Regions from separate parts of the Pseudomonas mohnii genome, predicted to be linked through region 2. Evidence: riboswitches for the same ligand, from Rfam matches in the RefSeq annotation. Region 2 holds a riboswitch; the other holds the start of a gene.

Region 1 (7,765 bases), 1.1 Mb from region 2:
TGGTTTGCCGGCGTCGAACGGCACGAATATCACTTTGTAGCCGCTGTGCGGCTTGCGGTTCCATGAGCCGTGCTGGCCAACGAAGGCGCCCTGGGTGAATGGCGCCGGCAACCGGCTGCCTTCGGCGAACGTCAGTCCCAGGGAAGCGGTGTGCGGGCCGACCGCATAGTCTGGCGCGATAGCCTTGGCCACCATGTCCGGGTTTTGCGGCTCGACGCGAACGTCGACATGCTGGCCGTAATAGCTGAATGGCCAGCCATAGAACGCGCCGTCCTTGACTGAGGTGATGTAGTCCGGCACCAGATCGCTGCCGATTTCATCGCGCTCATTGACCGCCGTCCACAGTGCCCCGCTTTGCGGCTCCCAGGACAGGCCATTGGGGTTGCGCAAGCCCGAGGCAAAGATCCGGTGGTTGCCGGTGGCGCGGTCCACTTCCCAGATCGCCGCGCGGCCTTCTTCCTTGTCCAGGCCGTTTTCGGCAACGTTGCTGTTCGAGCCCACCGTGACATACAGCTTGCTGCCGTCGTTGCTGGCGATGACGTTTTTGGTCCAATGGTGATTCAGCGTGCCGCCGGGCAGGTCGAGTACTTTGATCGGTTGCGACTTGATCGCTGTATCGCCGTTTTCATAGTGAAAACGCAGCAATCGATCGGTGTCGGCGATGTACAGGTCATTGCCGACCAGCGCCATGCCGAAAGGGGAGTTCAGGTTTTCCAGAAACACCGTGCGGGTTTCCGCGATGCCGTCGTGGTCCTGGTCGCGCAGCAGGGTGATGCGATTGGCGCTCGGCACGCCCGCACCGGCGCGCCCCATGACTTTCTTCATGATCCAGCCGCGTATGCCTGTTCCGTCATCGGGTTTGGGCGGTGCATTGGTTTCGGCCACCAGCACGTCGCCGTTGGGCAGCACATAGAGCCAGCGCGGGTGGTCGAGGTTCTCGGCGAACGCGGCTACTTGGGTGCCGGCAGCGGCGACGGGTTTGGCGCCCTCCGGCCAGCCGATCGCCGGGGCGATGTTTACCGTCGGAATCAACGTCTTGTTGGGTTCTGGGAGCCTGGGTGACGGGCCGGTGCCGTCGGCGACTTGCAGGCTGGAGGTTTCACCGCAAGCGGCGAGTCCTCCGGCGAGCGCGATAGCGAGTACGAGTTGGGGCTTGCGCATACTGATCTTCCCTATGAATGCAGTGACCTGATCAGTAGAGAAGTTACGTTGCACGATGGTTCAACCGTTAGCCGCGAGCTTCCTTGAACAGCACGGCTATGCCGGGATGATAGTGACCTCCTTCGTTGTGCAACTTGCGGTAGGCGTAGGGGAAATACCAGGCGACGGCGCAGGTGTGCTCCTTTTGCAGGTCGTCGACCATGTCCTGCAATTCTTCCGGGGTGGCGCCATGCTGGGTTTTCTGCGGTGCCACAAACAGGCAGCCGAGTCTCAGGTCGCTGGCGTAACTGATGCGTTTGGCTTCGCTGGTGATATCGAGCAGGGCCTGGGTCAGGTTCAGGCTGTTCACCCGTGGCCAGCGTTGTGTGGCTTGAATCCAGGCGCGTGCTTCGGGTGTGGCGATAAACAGGTCGGCACGACCGTTGCGTTCGCCTTCATCGATTTGTTTGCGGGTGGGCGATTGTTGCAGGGTAACCATTTCAGCCATCCAGGCAGCGGCGGAAAGCAGGCCGAGATTGGCTTTTTCGTCGAGCCAGTAAGGCGTTTCGTTATCGCCGCGTACGGCATTGTAGCGGTCGATACAGTCAAACCAGCGCTCCAGCACCGGGCGCAGGAATTCCAGTTGCGGATTGCTGATGATCATGCCTTGCATGGGGCTCACCCTTGTTATTTTGATGTGGGGTTGTGGCTCTTTGATATCACTGCTTGAAGTGTGGCACAAGATTGGCGTCAGTTTATTGATTAACGGCAGTTATTCGCGCGCGTACCCCGTCTTCAATTGACGCTCCACCCCCAACCCTCTAACCTTCGCGGCTTGTTTCAGGTGCTCTGTGACTTGGGTCGACAGAGTGAAACAGGGAAGCCGGTGAGCAGGTCCTTCAATGCGTGAAGGCCTTCGATCCCGGCGCTGCCCCCGCAACGGTAAATGAGTGAAAGCTGCGCCTTGAGCCACTGCGTCGTCATCGATGTGGGAAGGCGCGCAGTCAGGCCAACGCCGCTCATGAGCCCGGAGACCGGCCTGATCCATCCAAGCGGCATCACGGTGGGCGATGCCAGGCTTCTTGCCGTCTGTTCTTGTGCCTGCCCGCCGTTATCCTGCCTCAACGGAGAGCTCTCCCATGACTGATACCCCGGATCGTGACGAACGTCACCTGGCGCGCATGTTGCGCAAAAAAGCCGTAATCGATGAACGCATCGCCAACTCCCCGAATGAATGCGGCCTGCTGCTGGTGCTGACCGGCAACGGCAAGGGCAAGAGCAGCTCGGCGTTCGGCATGCTGGCCCGCTCGATGGGCCATGGCATGCAGTGCGGTGTGGTGCAGTTCATCAAGGGGCGCAACAGCACGGGTGAAGAGCTGTTCTTCCGGCGCTTCCCGGAACAGGTGCGTTTTCATGTGATGGGCGAAGGCTTTACCTGGGAAACCCAGGATCGTCAGCGCGACATCGCCGCCGCCGAAGCCGCGTGGGAAGTGTCCCGTGAGTTGCTGCGCGATCCATCCATCGGCCTGGTGGTGCTGGATGAGTTGAACATCGCCCTCAAGCACGGTTACCTCGATCTGGATCGGGTGCTCAGTGACTTGCAGGCTCGCCCGCCAATGCAGCACGTGGTGGTCACTGGTCGTGGCGCCAAGCCTGAGATGATCGATCTGGCCGACACCGTCACTGAAATGGGCATGATCAAGCACGCCTTCCAGGCCGGTATCAAGGCGCAGAAAGGCGTCGAGTTGTGAGTCGCACGTTATGAATAGCCCTCGTCAATGCCCGGCCGTACTGATTGCCGCGCCGGCCTCCGGTCAGGGCAAGACCACCGTCACCGCCGCGCTGGCCCGTTTGCATCGCAATCAGGGACGCAAGGTTCGTGTGTTCAAATGTGGCCCGGACTTTCTCGATCCGATGATTCTGGAGCGCGCCAGCGGTGCGCCGGTGTATCAGCTGGACATGTGGATGGTCGGCGAGCAGGAGAGTCGGCGTCTGTTGTGGGAGGCCGCAGGCGAAGCGGACCTTATCCTCATCGAAGGTGTCATGGGGCTGTTCGATGGCACGCCGTCCAGTGCTGACCTGGCGCGGCACTTCGGTGTGCCGGTGCTGGGTGTGATCGACGGCACCGCCATGGCCCAGACCTTTGGTGCCCTGGCCCTGGGGCTGGCGCGCTATCAACCTGACTTGCCGTTTGCCGGTGTCCTGGCCAACCGCGTGGGCACCCTGCGTCACGCGCAGTTGCTTGAAGGCAGCCTGACCGAAGGCCTGCGTTGGTATGGCGCGTTGTCCCGCGAAACCGCCATCGAATTGCCGAGTCGTCACCTTGGCCTGGTGCAGGCCAGTGAGTTGAACGATCTCGATCTTCGCCTCGATGCGGCGGCCGAAGCCTTGGCTGGCAGTTGCGAGGTGGCGCTTCCGCCGGCCGTGGAATTCGCAGCCCCGGATGTGATCGCCGCCGAACCCTTACTGGCGGGTGTGCGCATTGCCGTGGCCCGTGATGAAGCGTTTGCCTTTACCTATGGCGCCAGCCTGGATTTGCTGCGGGCCATGGGCGCCGAGTTGTCGTTCTTTTCACCGATGCGTGACACTCGGCTACCCGAGGCAGACAGCCTCTATCTGCCGGGCGGTTACCCAGAATTGCATCATGTGGCGTTGTCGCAAAACACCTCGATGCTGAACGCGATCCGCGCGCACCACGAGGCGGGCAAACCCTTGCTCGCCGAATGTGGCGGCATGTTGTATTTGCTCGATTCGCTCACCGATGTCGACGGTACGCGTGCAGAATTGGTCGGCCTGCTGGCCGGGGATGCGGTGATGCAAAAGCGTCTGGCGGCGCTGGCGCTGCAGGCTGTCGAATTGCCCGAAGGTTCCCTGCGTGGGCATACCTATCATCATTCGCTGACCACCACCGGGCTCGTGCCGATTGCCCGTGGCTTGAGCCCCAATGGCGGTCGCGGGGCGGAGGCGGTTTATCGTGAGGGGCGGATGACAGCCTCTTATGTGCATTTCTATTTTCCGTCGAATCCGCACGCGATTGCCGCACTGTTTTTACCCGACCTTGAGGCTGCCTTCGCGGGCACACTCGCTGCCACTGTGGGCGGTGTGACACCTGAAGAAACGTGGTCTTCTGCAGGCGCTGGCTTGCCAGCGAAGAGGCCATGACCGACAACGCCTTTTCCAACGCCGAACGCGCAGCGGTCTATCGGGCCATCGGTGAACGTCGCGACATGCGTCACTTCAGCGGTGGCACGGTCGAGCCCGAATTGCTGCGGCGGTTGCTCGAAGCCGCGCACCAGGCGCCGAGTGTTGGCTTGATGCAGCCCTGGCGGTTCATCCGTATCAGCGATCGAACCTTGCGCGGGCAGATCGGGGAACTGGTGGAACAGGAGCGCATTCGCACCGCCGAAGCCCTTGGCGAACGCACTGACGAATTCATGCAGCTCAAGGTCGAAGGCATCAATGATTGCGCCGAGGTGTTGGTGGCGGCGCTGATGGACGATCGCGAGCGACATATTTTCGGTCGTCGCACCTTGCCGGAAATGGACATGGCTTCGTTGTCCTGCGCGATCCAGAACCTGTGGCTGGCCTCCCGGGCCGAAGGGTTGGGCATGGGGTGGGTCTCGCTGTTCGAACCGCAAGACCTGGCCGATTTACTCGGCTTGCCGCCCGGTGCCAAACCACTGGCTATTTTGTGCCTGGGACCGGTCAAGGAATTCTACCCGGCGCCGATGCTGGTCCTTGAAGGCTGGGCGCAGGCGCGTCCGCTAAGTGAATTGTTGTATGAAAATTATTGGGGAGTGCGCCAATGAGTGTGGCGTTGTTGAGTGTCGCCGCCGTGGCGCTGGATGCGCTGCTGGGTGAACCCAAACGCTGGCATCCGCTGGTGGCGTTCGGCCGGTTTGCCGAGCGTATCGAGCAGCGTTTCAACGCGGGTGGTCGCGGCTGGCGCAGTCACGGGGTCACCGCGTGGGTGATTGCGGTGTTGCCGTTGACCTTGTTGGCCACGGCATTTTCCTGGGCGCCTTATGTTGGATGGGCAGTGGAGATTCTTGCGTTGTACTGCGCCCTCGGCATGCGCAGCCTGGGCGAACACGTCGAACCCGTGGCCAGGGCCTTGCGCAGCGATGATCTGGATGAGGCGCGTACGCGCGTCAGTTACCTGGTCAGCCGCAAGACCAGCGAGCTGGATAAAACCGAAGTGGCCCGTGCTGCCACCGAGTCGGTACTGGAAAACGGCAGTGATGCCGTGTTTGCCGCACTGTTCTGGTTTGCCGTGGCCGGTGTGCCTGGCGTGGTGCTCTACCGTTTGAGCAACACGCTGGACGCCATGTGGGGCTATCGCAATGAGCGCTTCGAGCGTTTCGGTTGGGCGGCAGCCAGAATTGATGATGTGCTCAATTACATTCCCGCGCGTTTGGTGGCATTGACCTACGCCTTGCTGGGCAAGACCCGACTGGCCCTGAAATGCTGGCGGACCCAGGGCCCGACCTGGGACAGCCCGAACGCCGGCCCGGTGATGGCTGCGGGGGCCGGTGCGCTGGGCGTCGAATTGGGTGGGGCGGCGATCTATCACGGTGAACTGCATCAACGTCCGCAACTGGGCGAAGGCGTGCCGGCGGATGCCGACTCCATCGATCGTGGCTGGCAACTGGTCCAGCGCGGGGTATGGTTATGGCTGCTGATTCTCTGCGTGGGGGCTGAATTTTATGCTTGAGCACGGTGGACGGTTGCGCAAGGCGGCGCTCGAATACGGCATCGAGGAAGCCGATTGGCTTGACCTGTCCAGCGGCCTCGCGCCCTGGCCGTTTCCCGTTCCGGATATCCCGCTGCGGGCCTGGGCGCGGTTGCCGGAAAACGATGACGGGCTGGAACAGGCCGCCTGCGATTACTACGGCACCCTGCAGGTATTGCCGGTGGCGGGGTCGCAGATGGCCATCCAGTTACTGCCGCGCCTGCGACGGGCCGGGAAGGTTGGCGTGCTGTCGCCGTGTTATGCCGAACATGCCGAAGCGTGGCGCCGCAATGGCTACATCGTGCGTGAGGTACTGGAGCAGGAAGTCGATTTCTTTGTCGACAGCCTGGACGTGTTGGTGGTGGTCAACCCGAATAATCCCACCGGCTTGAGCCTGCCCCCCGCTCGTCTGCTCGACTGGCACTCACGGCTGGCCCAGCGCGGTGGCTGGCTGGTGGTGGACGAAGCATTCATGGACAACACACCGCAGCTGAGCCTGGCGCCGTTCTCCCATCTGGTCGGCCTGATCGTGCTGCGTTCGTTCGGCAAGTTCTTTGGTCTGGCCGGGGTGCGGCTGGGATTTGTCCTGGCCGAGCGCAAGTTACTCAAGTTGCTCGCCGAACAAGTGGGGCCATGGGTCGTCAGCGGTCCGACCCGGGTGGTGGGCCAGGCCTGCCTGCGTGACGTCGAAGGGCACGCATTGCAACGCGTGCGTGCCGAAGTGGCCAGTGAACGTCTGGCGGCGCTCCTGGGGCAGCACGGTTTCAAGCCTGATGGCGGCTGCGCACTGTTCCAGTGGTTGATCACCGATCGCGCCGAAGAACTGCATGAATTCATGGCTCGGCGCGGCATTTTGCTGCGGTTGTTCACGCACAACAGCAGTCTGCGTTTCGGGTTGCCTGCCGATGAAGCTGACTGGGTGCGTCTTGCCGCCGCATTCGCAGCCTTTGCCAAGGAAGGCCAATGACAACGTTGATGGTGCAGGGCACCACATCCGATGCCGGTAAAAGCACACTGGTGACGGCGCTGTGTCGCTGGGTTACGCGTCAGGGCGTCAACGTGGTGCCGTTCAAGCCGCAGAACATGGCGCTCAACAGCGCCGTGACGGCCGACGGTGGCGAAATCGGTCGCGCGCAAGCCGTGCAGGCGCAGGCCGCTTACCTCGAGCCGCACACGGATATGAACCCGGTGCTGCTCAAACCCAACAGCGATACCGGCGCTCAGGTGATCATCCATGGTCGCGCCGTCACAACCATGAACGCCGTCGCCTATCACGACTACAAAGCCATCGCCATGCAAGCGGTGCTGGCTTCCCACGCGCGGTTGAGTGCGGCGTATCCGGTGGTGATGGTCGAAGGTGCGGGGTCGCCAGCGGAGATCAACCTGCGTGCTGGGGACATCGCCAATATGGGCTTCGCCGAGGCGGTGGATTGTCCGGTGCTGCTGATCGCCGACATCAATCGTGGCGGGGTGTTCGCGCATCTGGTGGGCACGCTCGAGCTGCTGTCGCCCAGTGAACAGGCGCGGGTCAAAGGCTTCATCATCAATCGTTTTCGCGGCGATATCGCCTTGCTGCAACCCGGCCTCGATTGGCTGGAACAGCGTACCGGCAAGCCAGTGATCGGCGTGCTGCCGTACGTGCTGGATTTGCATCTGGAGGCCGAAGACGGCATCGATCAGCGCCAGACCGACAAGGCCGATCAGGTTTTGAAAGTGGTGGTGCCGGTGCTGCCGCGCATCAGCAACCACACCGATTTCGACCCGTTGCGCCTGCACCCGCAAGTCGACCTGCAATTCGTCGGTCCCGGCCAGGCGATTCCGCCAGCCGATCTGATCATCCTTCCCGGCTCGAAAAGCGTGCGCGACGACCTGGCGTATCTGCGCGCCAACGGT
Region 2 (7,765 bases):
AATGCCGACGAACGTCAGGCCGAAACGCAACCCGGCAATCATCATCCGCCCGGCGCGGCACATCGGATCGCTCTCGGGGGCGCCCCACCGTTGTAGCACTGCCCGGCGGTTGGCTTCGGGCAGCGCGTTGAACATCTGCAGGTAATCGTCCATGGCCAGGCTTTGCTGACACGGGCGTTGGTCGAGGGTATCGAGATCGTTGCTGACGCCGCCGAGCAGTTGCTGGATCAACGCGGTGCCGCTGTCCGGCAACGGCGCCGGCAATGGATAACCTTCGGCCTGCAATGCACGGAGGATATTCAGTGCCGCGGCCGGGGTGTCGAGGCCGACGCCATTGCCGATACGCCCGTCGCGGGTCGGGTAATTGGCGAGAATCAGCGCTATGCGTTTTTCGGCATTCGGCAACCGCGCCAGATCAATCCAGCGCCGCGCCAGTTCGGCGACAAAGTCCATGCGTTCCGGTTGCGCGCGGTAGCAAACCACATCGGACTCACTGCGCTCACTGCGCCAGGCCAGATCCTTGAAGCTGATCGGTCGGCTGATGATCCGCCCGTCCAGTTCCGGCAGTGCGATATGCATCGCCAGATCACGCGGGCCGAGCCCTTGCTCGCTTGCTCGCCATCCCGGCTCGTTATCCTGGGCGCAAATTGCCTGAATCACCGGGATGTTGCGGCGAAAAGGACGCAAATGCGGAGCTTCAGGGCTCGATTGTGCGAAACCGGTAGTATTGAGAATCACCGAGGCGCAGACCTCGTCCAGCCAGTCCTCGACCACCGAAAGGCAGCCGGGCTCTTTTAGACTGGCCAGTGCGATGGGCAACGGATTCAACCCCGCTGCCTGCAACCGCTGGCAGAAGACATCGATGAACGCGGTGTTCGCCGCCTGCAAGTGCGAGCGGTAGAACAGCACCGCCGCCACGGGTTGACCGGCCCGCCATTCGGCTTGCCAATCACTCAGTTGCGCGGGACTTTTGTGCGGGTGATAGATCGCGGTGCGCGGCAAGACTTGTGGCTCGGACCAGGGGTAGTCACGACCCAGCCAGCGATTGGCCAGGCAGCGAAACAGGTCCAGCGCATTGCCCATGCCACCCTGGCGCAGGAAGTGCCAGAGCCGGTCGCGGTCCTGCGGGGTCACTGTGCTGAGGTCGCTCAGCTCCGGGTCGGGACGGTCATCGCCCGGCACCAGAATCAACTGCACCCCACGCCGGGAAAGCTCCACCAGCCGCTCGACGCCATAACGCCAATAGGCAATGCCGCCGTGCAGCGAGATCAGAATGACCTTGGCGTGGCGCAGCACTTCGTCGACGTACAAATCGACCGAAGCGTGATTCTGCACCTGCATCGGGTTGGCCAGGCGCACGCTCGGGTAATCGTCAGGCAACTGCTGGGCCGCTTCGGCGAGCAGCGCCAGGCTGGAATCGCCGCTGCACAGGATCACCAGCTCGGCGGGAGTTTGTCCAAGGTCGGCAATGTTGTCGTCCGACACGAAACCGCCGGGCTGGGTCCTGAGCAGGTGCATGGCTTATACGCTGAGCGCGGCGCGCAATTGCGTTTCGAGCAGCGCGGCGTCCAGCGCCTGGCCGATCAACACCAGACGTGTGGTGCGCGCTTCTTCGCGACCCCACTGACGGTCGAAGTGTTTGTCAAAACGAGTGCCCACGCCCTGGATCAAAAGGCGCATCGGTTTGTTCGGGATCGCCGCGAAGCCCTTGACCCGCAGGATGCTGTGCTCCACCACCAATTGCGTCAGCGCGTCCATCAGCAAGCTCTCGTCGGAGGCCGGCAGCTCGATGGAGATGGAGTCGAAAGCGTCGTGATCGTGGTCGTCGTGATCATCATCGTCGTGGTGATGATCGTGATGGCTGTGGCGGCTGTCGATGTGTTCTTCGGAACCGGCGCCCAGGCCGATCAGAACGTCCAGTGGCAGGCGACCGCTGCTGGCTTCAATGACTTTCACCGCAGGCGGCAACTCTTCAGCGACTTCCAGGCGCACGCGGGCCAGGTCTTCCGGGCTGATCAGGTCAGCCTTGTTGAGGATCACCAGGTCGGCACTGGACAACTGATCGGCGAACAGCTCGTGCAGCGGCGATTCGTGGTCCAGGTTCGGGTCAAGTTTGCGCTGGGCGTCCACCTGATCCGGGAACGCGGCGAAGGTGCCGGCGGCGACGGCCGGGCTATCGACCACGGTGATCACCGCGTCAACGGTGCAGGCGCTGCGGATTTCCGGCCACTGGAAGGCCTGGACCAGCGGCTTTGGCAGCGCCAGGCCGGAGGTTTCGATGAGGATATGGTCGAGATCGCCGCGACGGGCCACCAGTTCGCGCATCACCGGGAAGAACTCTTCCTGAACGGTGCAACACAGGCAGCCGTTGGCCAGTTCGTAGACGCGACCATTGGCTTCCTCTTCGGTACAGCCGATGGAGCACTGCTTGAGGATTTCACCGTCGATGCCCAGCTCGCCGAACTCGTTGACGATCACCGCGATGCGACGCCCTTGAGCGTTGTCGAGCATGTGCCGCAGCAAGGTGGTTTTGCCCGAGCCGAGGAAGCCGGTAACGATGGTGACGGGGAGTTTGGCCAGTGTTTTCATCGGATGCCCTTTGGCAAGGTGGCGGGCATACGGGACGAGTACCGGCAACGCTTGTGCGCCGGATGCGTTCGCCACCGGATCACCCCGCCCGGTTGTAGTGAGAATCTGTTCGAGGCAGGTCTCCTGGCTGACGGCGTGCCAGTCGCTTGACTGGCGTTGGCTGCGCCTTCCCGCGGGCTCAGGACCTGAGCGTGCAGTGGCGTGGCAGCGAACATCACCGTTCACAGTTGCGGGGGCAGCCGCGGCATCGACCGCGTTCCCTTCTTAGCTTCGGCAAACGCCGAAGAACCTCGAAAGCGCAAGGCTACGCATCGTATTGGGGCGGGTCAATGTTCATGCTGAGTTGTACAGCACCTGAACGCCGTCATCGCGAGCAAGCTCGCACCCGCAGGGATCGGACTCTCTGAGAAAAATGCGGTCAAATGTGGGTGCGAGCTTGCTCGCGATTGAAGCAACTCGGCCCCGAGTTGAGAACACTTGCCAATTGACGCCCCACCTCTGCCCATGCTCTCCTACACGCCTTGTTACGGGTGCCCTTCACAGGGTGAAACGGGAAACCGGTGAATCATGTGCTTTACTCTAAAGCCATGTCAGTCCGGTGCTGCCCCCGCAACGGTAAGCGAGCGAAGCGTCAGATCCACTGTGCCAGTGCGGCATGGGAAGGTGATGCTTGCAGGTTCAGGCGATAGCCAGCACCCCTCGTGAGCCCGGAGACCGGCCCGCAACACAAAGTGAACCTTACAATCACTGAATGACAAACCCGCGGTGGGCGGGCGCTGTTCGAACCTCTGCGCGCTCGCTCGTGCAGGGATTTGCATGCGCTCGCATTCCCCGCTGACAGAACTGAGGGAAGCGCCATGTCGATCATCAGCAGCACCGGCCACAGCACCACCACCAGCAGCACCACTACCCTGACTCAACGCCTGACCGCCGCCGTGTGTGCGTCGATCCTTGGTGCGTGCCTTGTGTATTTCGCCGGTTTCTCGCACATTGAGGCGGTTCACAACGCCGCTCACGATACCCGTCACAGCGCTGCCTTCCCGTGCCATTGAGACCTGTCGACATGATCAAGCGTATTGCGCAAACCGCGGGGTTCACGGGGCTGCTGGCCGCCCTGCTGCTGACCCTGCTGCAAAGCTTCTGGGTCGCTCCGTTGATTTTGCAGGCCGAAACCTACGAAAAATCCGAACCCGCTGCTGTTGAAGTCCACGAACACGCCCCTGGCGTCGCCGCCCACACCCACGATGCCGAAGCCTGGGAGCCGGAAAACGGCTGGCAGCGCGTGTTGTCGACCACCGGCGGCAATCTTGTGGTGGCTGTCGGCTTCGCCCTGATGCTCGCCGGCCTGTACACCTTGCGCGCGCCGACCAAAACCTCTCAGGGATTGCTCTGGGGGCTGGCCGGTTACGCGACCTTCGTGCTCGCGCCGACCCTTGGCCTGCCACCGGAACTGCCAGGCACCGCCGCTGCCGATCTGGCGCAACGGCAGACCTGGTGGATTGGCACCGCCGCTTCAACCGCAGTCGGCATCGCGCTGATCGCGTTCAGCCGTCACTGGCTGATGAAAGTCCTCGGTGCAGCCATCATTGCCGTCCCTCATGTGATTGGCGCGCCGCAGCCGGACGTGCACTCGATGCTGGCACCGCAAGCACTGGAAACCCAATTCAAAATCGCTTCGCAGCTGACCAATGTCGCGTTCTGGCTGGCCCTGGGCCTGATCAGCGCCTGGCTGTTCCGCCGCAAGAGCGATGGCCAATACCACGCATGACCGATACCGGCACAGCGCCGACCCTGGTGGTCGGCCTGGGCTGCCAACGGGGCTGCCCCGTCACCACGTTACGGGCGTTGATCGATCAGGCGTTGCAAGCGCACCAGATCGAACTGCATCAGATCAAGGCCCTGGCTAGTATCGATTTGAAGCGAGATGAGCCGGCCCTTGTCGAACTGGCCGAGCAACTCGCGCTGCCACTGACGTATTTCAGCAGCGAACAGTTGGCCAGCTATGAGCCACAACTCAGCCATCATTCGCAGATCGCCTTCGAGCGAACCGGCTGCTACGGCATCGCGGAAAGTGCCGCCCTGGCCTTGACCGAACAGTTAACCCATTCGCCGGCCAAACTACTGATTAAGCGGCAAAAATATGCCCAGGCCACCTTCGCATTGGCCTGCTCGACGTAAAATCCTCGATAATCCGCGCTTTCGATCATGAGCAATCTTCATCTGCTGCCTTGCCCAGCCCCTTTTTCCCACAGGAATCGACGATGACCGTCTACTTCATAGGCGCAGGTCCTGGCGACCCCGAGCTGATCACCGTCAAAGGCCAGCGGCTGATTCGCAGCTGCCCGGTGATCATCTATGCCGGTTCGCTGGTGCCCGCCGCAGTACTGCAGGGGCATTGCGCCGAGCAGGTGGTCAACAGCGCCGAACTGCATCTGGAACAGATTATCGACCTAATCAAGACCGCCGACGCCAAGGGCCAGGACGTGGCTCGCGTGCATTCTGGCGACCCGAGCCTGTATGGCGCCATCGGCGAGCAGATTCGCTACCTGCGCGAACTCGGCATTGCCTTTGAAATCATTCCCGGGGTCACCGCTACGGCCGCCTGCGCAGCGCTTTTGGGGGCGGAGCTGACCCTGCCCGACGTCTCACAGAGTGTGATCCTGACCCGATACGCGGACAAAACCGTGATGCCGGCCGGCGAGGAATTAGGCAGCCTGGCGCAACATGGAGCCACCATGGCGATTCACCTGGGGGTCAATCATCTGGAAAAGATTCTGGCCGAATTGCTGCCGCATTACGGCGCGGATTGCCCGATCGCGGTGATTCACCGAGCGACCTGGCCGGATCAGGATTGGGTGGTGGGTACGCTGGAAGACATTGCCGGGAAGGTTCAGGCCAAGGGGTTTCGGCGCACGGCATTGATTCTGGTGGGACGGGTGCTGGGCAGTGACCATTTCAGCGAGTCGTCGCTGTATCGCGCAGGGCATGCGCATCTCTATCGACCTTGAACCCTGCTGAATCCTGTGGCGAGGGGGCTTGTCGGATCGCCACAGGTTATCGAACACCCATAAAAAACGGCGCTCACGGGCGCCGTTTTTTAATTTCGCAGCGAACGCCTTAGTAGTAGGCGTTTTCTTTCTGCGTGTGGTCAGTCACGTCACGAACACCCTTGAGCTCGGGGATACGCTCGAGCAAGGTGCGCTCGATGCCTTCCTTCAGGGTGACGTCTGCCTGGCCGCAGCCCTGGCAACCACCGCCGAACTGGAGAACGGCGATGCCGTCTTCAACCACGTCGATCAGGCTGACCTGACCACCATGGCTGGCCAGCCCAGGGTTGATTTCGGTTTGCAGGTAATAGTTGATGCGCTCGTTGATCGGGCTGTCGGCGTTGACCATCGGGACTTTGGCGTTTGGCGCCTTGATGGTCAATTGGCCGCCCATACGGTCGGTGGCGTAGTCGACAACCGCGTCGTCCAGGAAAGCTTCGCTGAACGAATCGATGTAAGCGGTGAAGCTTTTGAGCCCCAGCGCCGTGTCTTCGGGTTTTTCTTCGCCCGGCTTGCAGTAGGCAATGCAGGTTTCGGCGTACTGGGTGCCAGGCTGGGTGATAAAGACGCGGATGCCAATGCCCGGGGTGTTCTGCTTGGAGAGCAGATCAGCCAGATAATCGTGGGCGGCGTCGGTGATGGTTATAGCGGTCATGGAAACTCCTCGCAGGCTTGGGCGCAGTTTACGCCAATCATCGCGCCGGACAAAGTCCCAGTATTTTTGTCAGGAAAGAACAGGAGCAGCCTCACCCGGCTATTCGCCGTCAATCGCGACTTTAAACCACCGATAGCTGCAGTTGACCACCCAATCGCGGCTTTCCAACGATCCTGATCCGATGGTCGCTATACAGATCAGGACATCAGGCGCCTTGCAAAAATCGATCAAAGATTCTGGTAGCGATTCATGTCCAGCACGCCCTCTTCAACTGGATCGGTCTCATGGATATAGCGGCTCAGGTCATGGAAGTACTGCCAGAACTGCGGATGGCTGCGCCTTACCCCCCAGCGATCGACAATCCTCTCGAAGCTGCCGGCATCTTTGGCGTTTTCCATGGCGTCGACAAAGGCCGGGACTTGTTCGGCGGGAATGTTGAACATGAAGTTCGGGTAGCTGCTCATGACCCCCGGAAAAATGGTGAGCGTGTCGAGCCCTGGCTCATACCGCAGCGACTCGCCAATCAGGAACGCCACGTTGCTGTGTGCGCGGTTGCGCAACAGGCTGTAGACCACACGTTGGCCACTCGCGGTCTCGACGCGCAGCATGGTCGCTTCAGGCAGCTGGTCTATGACCTTGAGTCCGGCCGCCGGGCGCGAAGTCAGACGACTCAGGGCTTGTTCGGCGTCCTGCAGGTCCGGATCGATGTTGGGTCGCGAGCAATAGGCACCGTCGCAGCGATTGATCGGGTCCGGGTTGGCATTGAGCTCGCCATAGCGTGTCAGCAACTGCATGGCAAAATCGCGTTTGGGGTCCTTCGGATCGAGTTTCAGCGCGGTCGGCGTGTCGTTGTCAATCGATTCGTAGTCCAGCCACATCTTGAATTTGCCACTGCTCTGGTACCAGTCGTCCAGGTAATCGTCGCGGGAGTTGGCCGGCATCAGGCGCAGGAAGTTCTGCTCCGCGCCGTTGCGGATCAGGTCGAAATACAAGCGCGTCTGGGCTTGATGCGAGACGTTGCCGAACACATCGAAATTCACCGCCAACTGATAGTAAGTGCGCTCCAGCAACGGGAAGTCGAACAGCCAGATGGTTTGCGGCACGTCGCCGATCAGGCCCTTGGTCACCGAGGCGCTGTCGAAATGTCGAAAGATGCTCAACAAGGCGTTGTCATTGCCTGCCCACAGGCTCGACCAGCTCGGAGGCCGCAAGTCCGCGTAGCTGTCGCGGCGCAGGGCTTCATACGCGTTGCGCTTGTCGCGGTAGTCATGCCACAGGCTCAGGACACTGCCCACGTCATCGTTCTGCCCCGGCATTGCCAACAACGGAGTCGCTTGGCCGCGGTAGTTCGGGTCGGTGATGTAGAGGTCATGTTCCGGGGCCTGGAACAGCGCCCAGAAATTATCGCGAATCACGTCCGTGGCAATCTGACCCCGGCAGACCGGGCCGCGAATAAAGGTGCGTACGAAATATT

What was found. A riboswitch is a leader RNA that binds a small molecule or an ion and turns the genes downstream of it on or off. The one in region 2 is predicted to bind cobalamin.
Region 1: another riboswitch for cobalamin. It lies ahead of cobO (cob(I)yrinic acid a,c-diamide adenosyltransferase); the one in region 2 lies ahead of BLV61_RS02525 (CbtB domain-containing protein).

The regions. Positions count from the first base shown of each region.
Region 1 covers NZ_FNRV01000001.1:1,675,284-1,683,048, reverse strand. The annotation lists gene BLV61_RS07910 (PQQ-dependent sugar dehydrogenase) at 1-1,161, opposite strand, end outside; gene BLV61_RS07905 (hypothetical protein) at 1,229-1,813, opposite strand; cobalamin riboswitch at 1,966-2,197, shown strand; gene cobO (cob(I)yrinic acid a,c-diamide adenosyltransferase) at 2,280-2,891, shown strand; gene BLV61_RS07895 (cobyrinic acid a,c-diamide synthase CobB) at 2,902-4,302, shown strand; gene bluB (5,6-dimethylbenzimidazole synthase) at 4,299-4,949, shown strand; gene cbiB (adenosylcobinamide-phosphate synthase CbiB) at 4,946-5,854, shown strand; gene cobD (threonine-phosphate decarboxylase CobD) at 5,847-6,839, shown strand; gene BLV61_RS07875 (cobyric acid synthase) at 6,836-7,765, shown strand, end outside.
Region 2 covers NZ_FNRV01000001.1:575,724-583,488, forward strand. The annotation lists gene cobN (cobaltochelatase subunit CobN) at 1-1,518, opposite strand, end outside; gene cobW (cobalamin biosynthesis protein CobW) at 1,522-2,589, opposite strand; cobalamin riboswitch at 2,686-2,897, opposite strand; cobalamin riboswitch at 3,101-3,326, shown strand; gene BLV61_RS02525 (CbtB domain-containing protein) at 3,447-3,641, shown strand; gene BLV61_RS02530 (CbtA family protein) at 3,653-4,357, shown strand; gene BLV61_RS02535 (cobalamin biosynthesis protein) at 4,354-4,767, shown strand; gene cobM (precorrin-4 C(11)-methyltransferase) at 4,851-5,597, shown strand; gene nfuA (Fe-S biogenesis protein NfuA) at 5,707-6,291, opposite strand; gene BLV61_RS02550 (fatty acid cis/trans isomerase) at 6,519-7,765, opposite strand, start outside.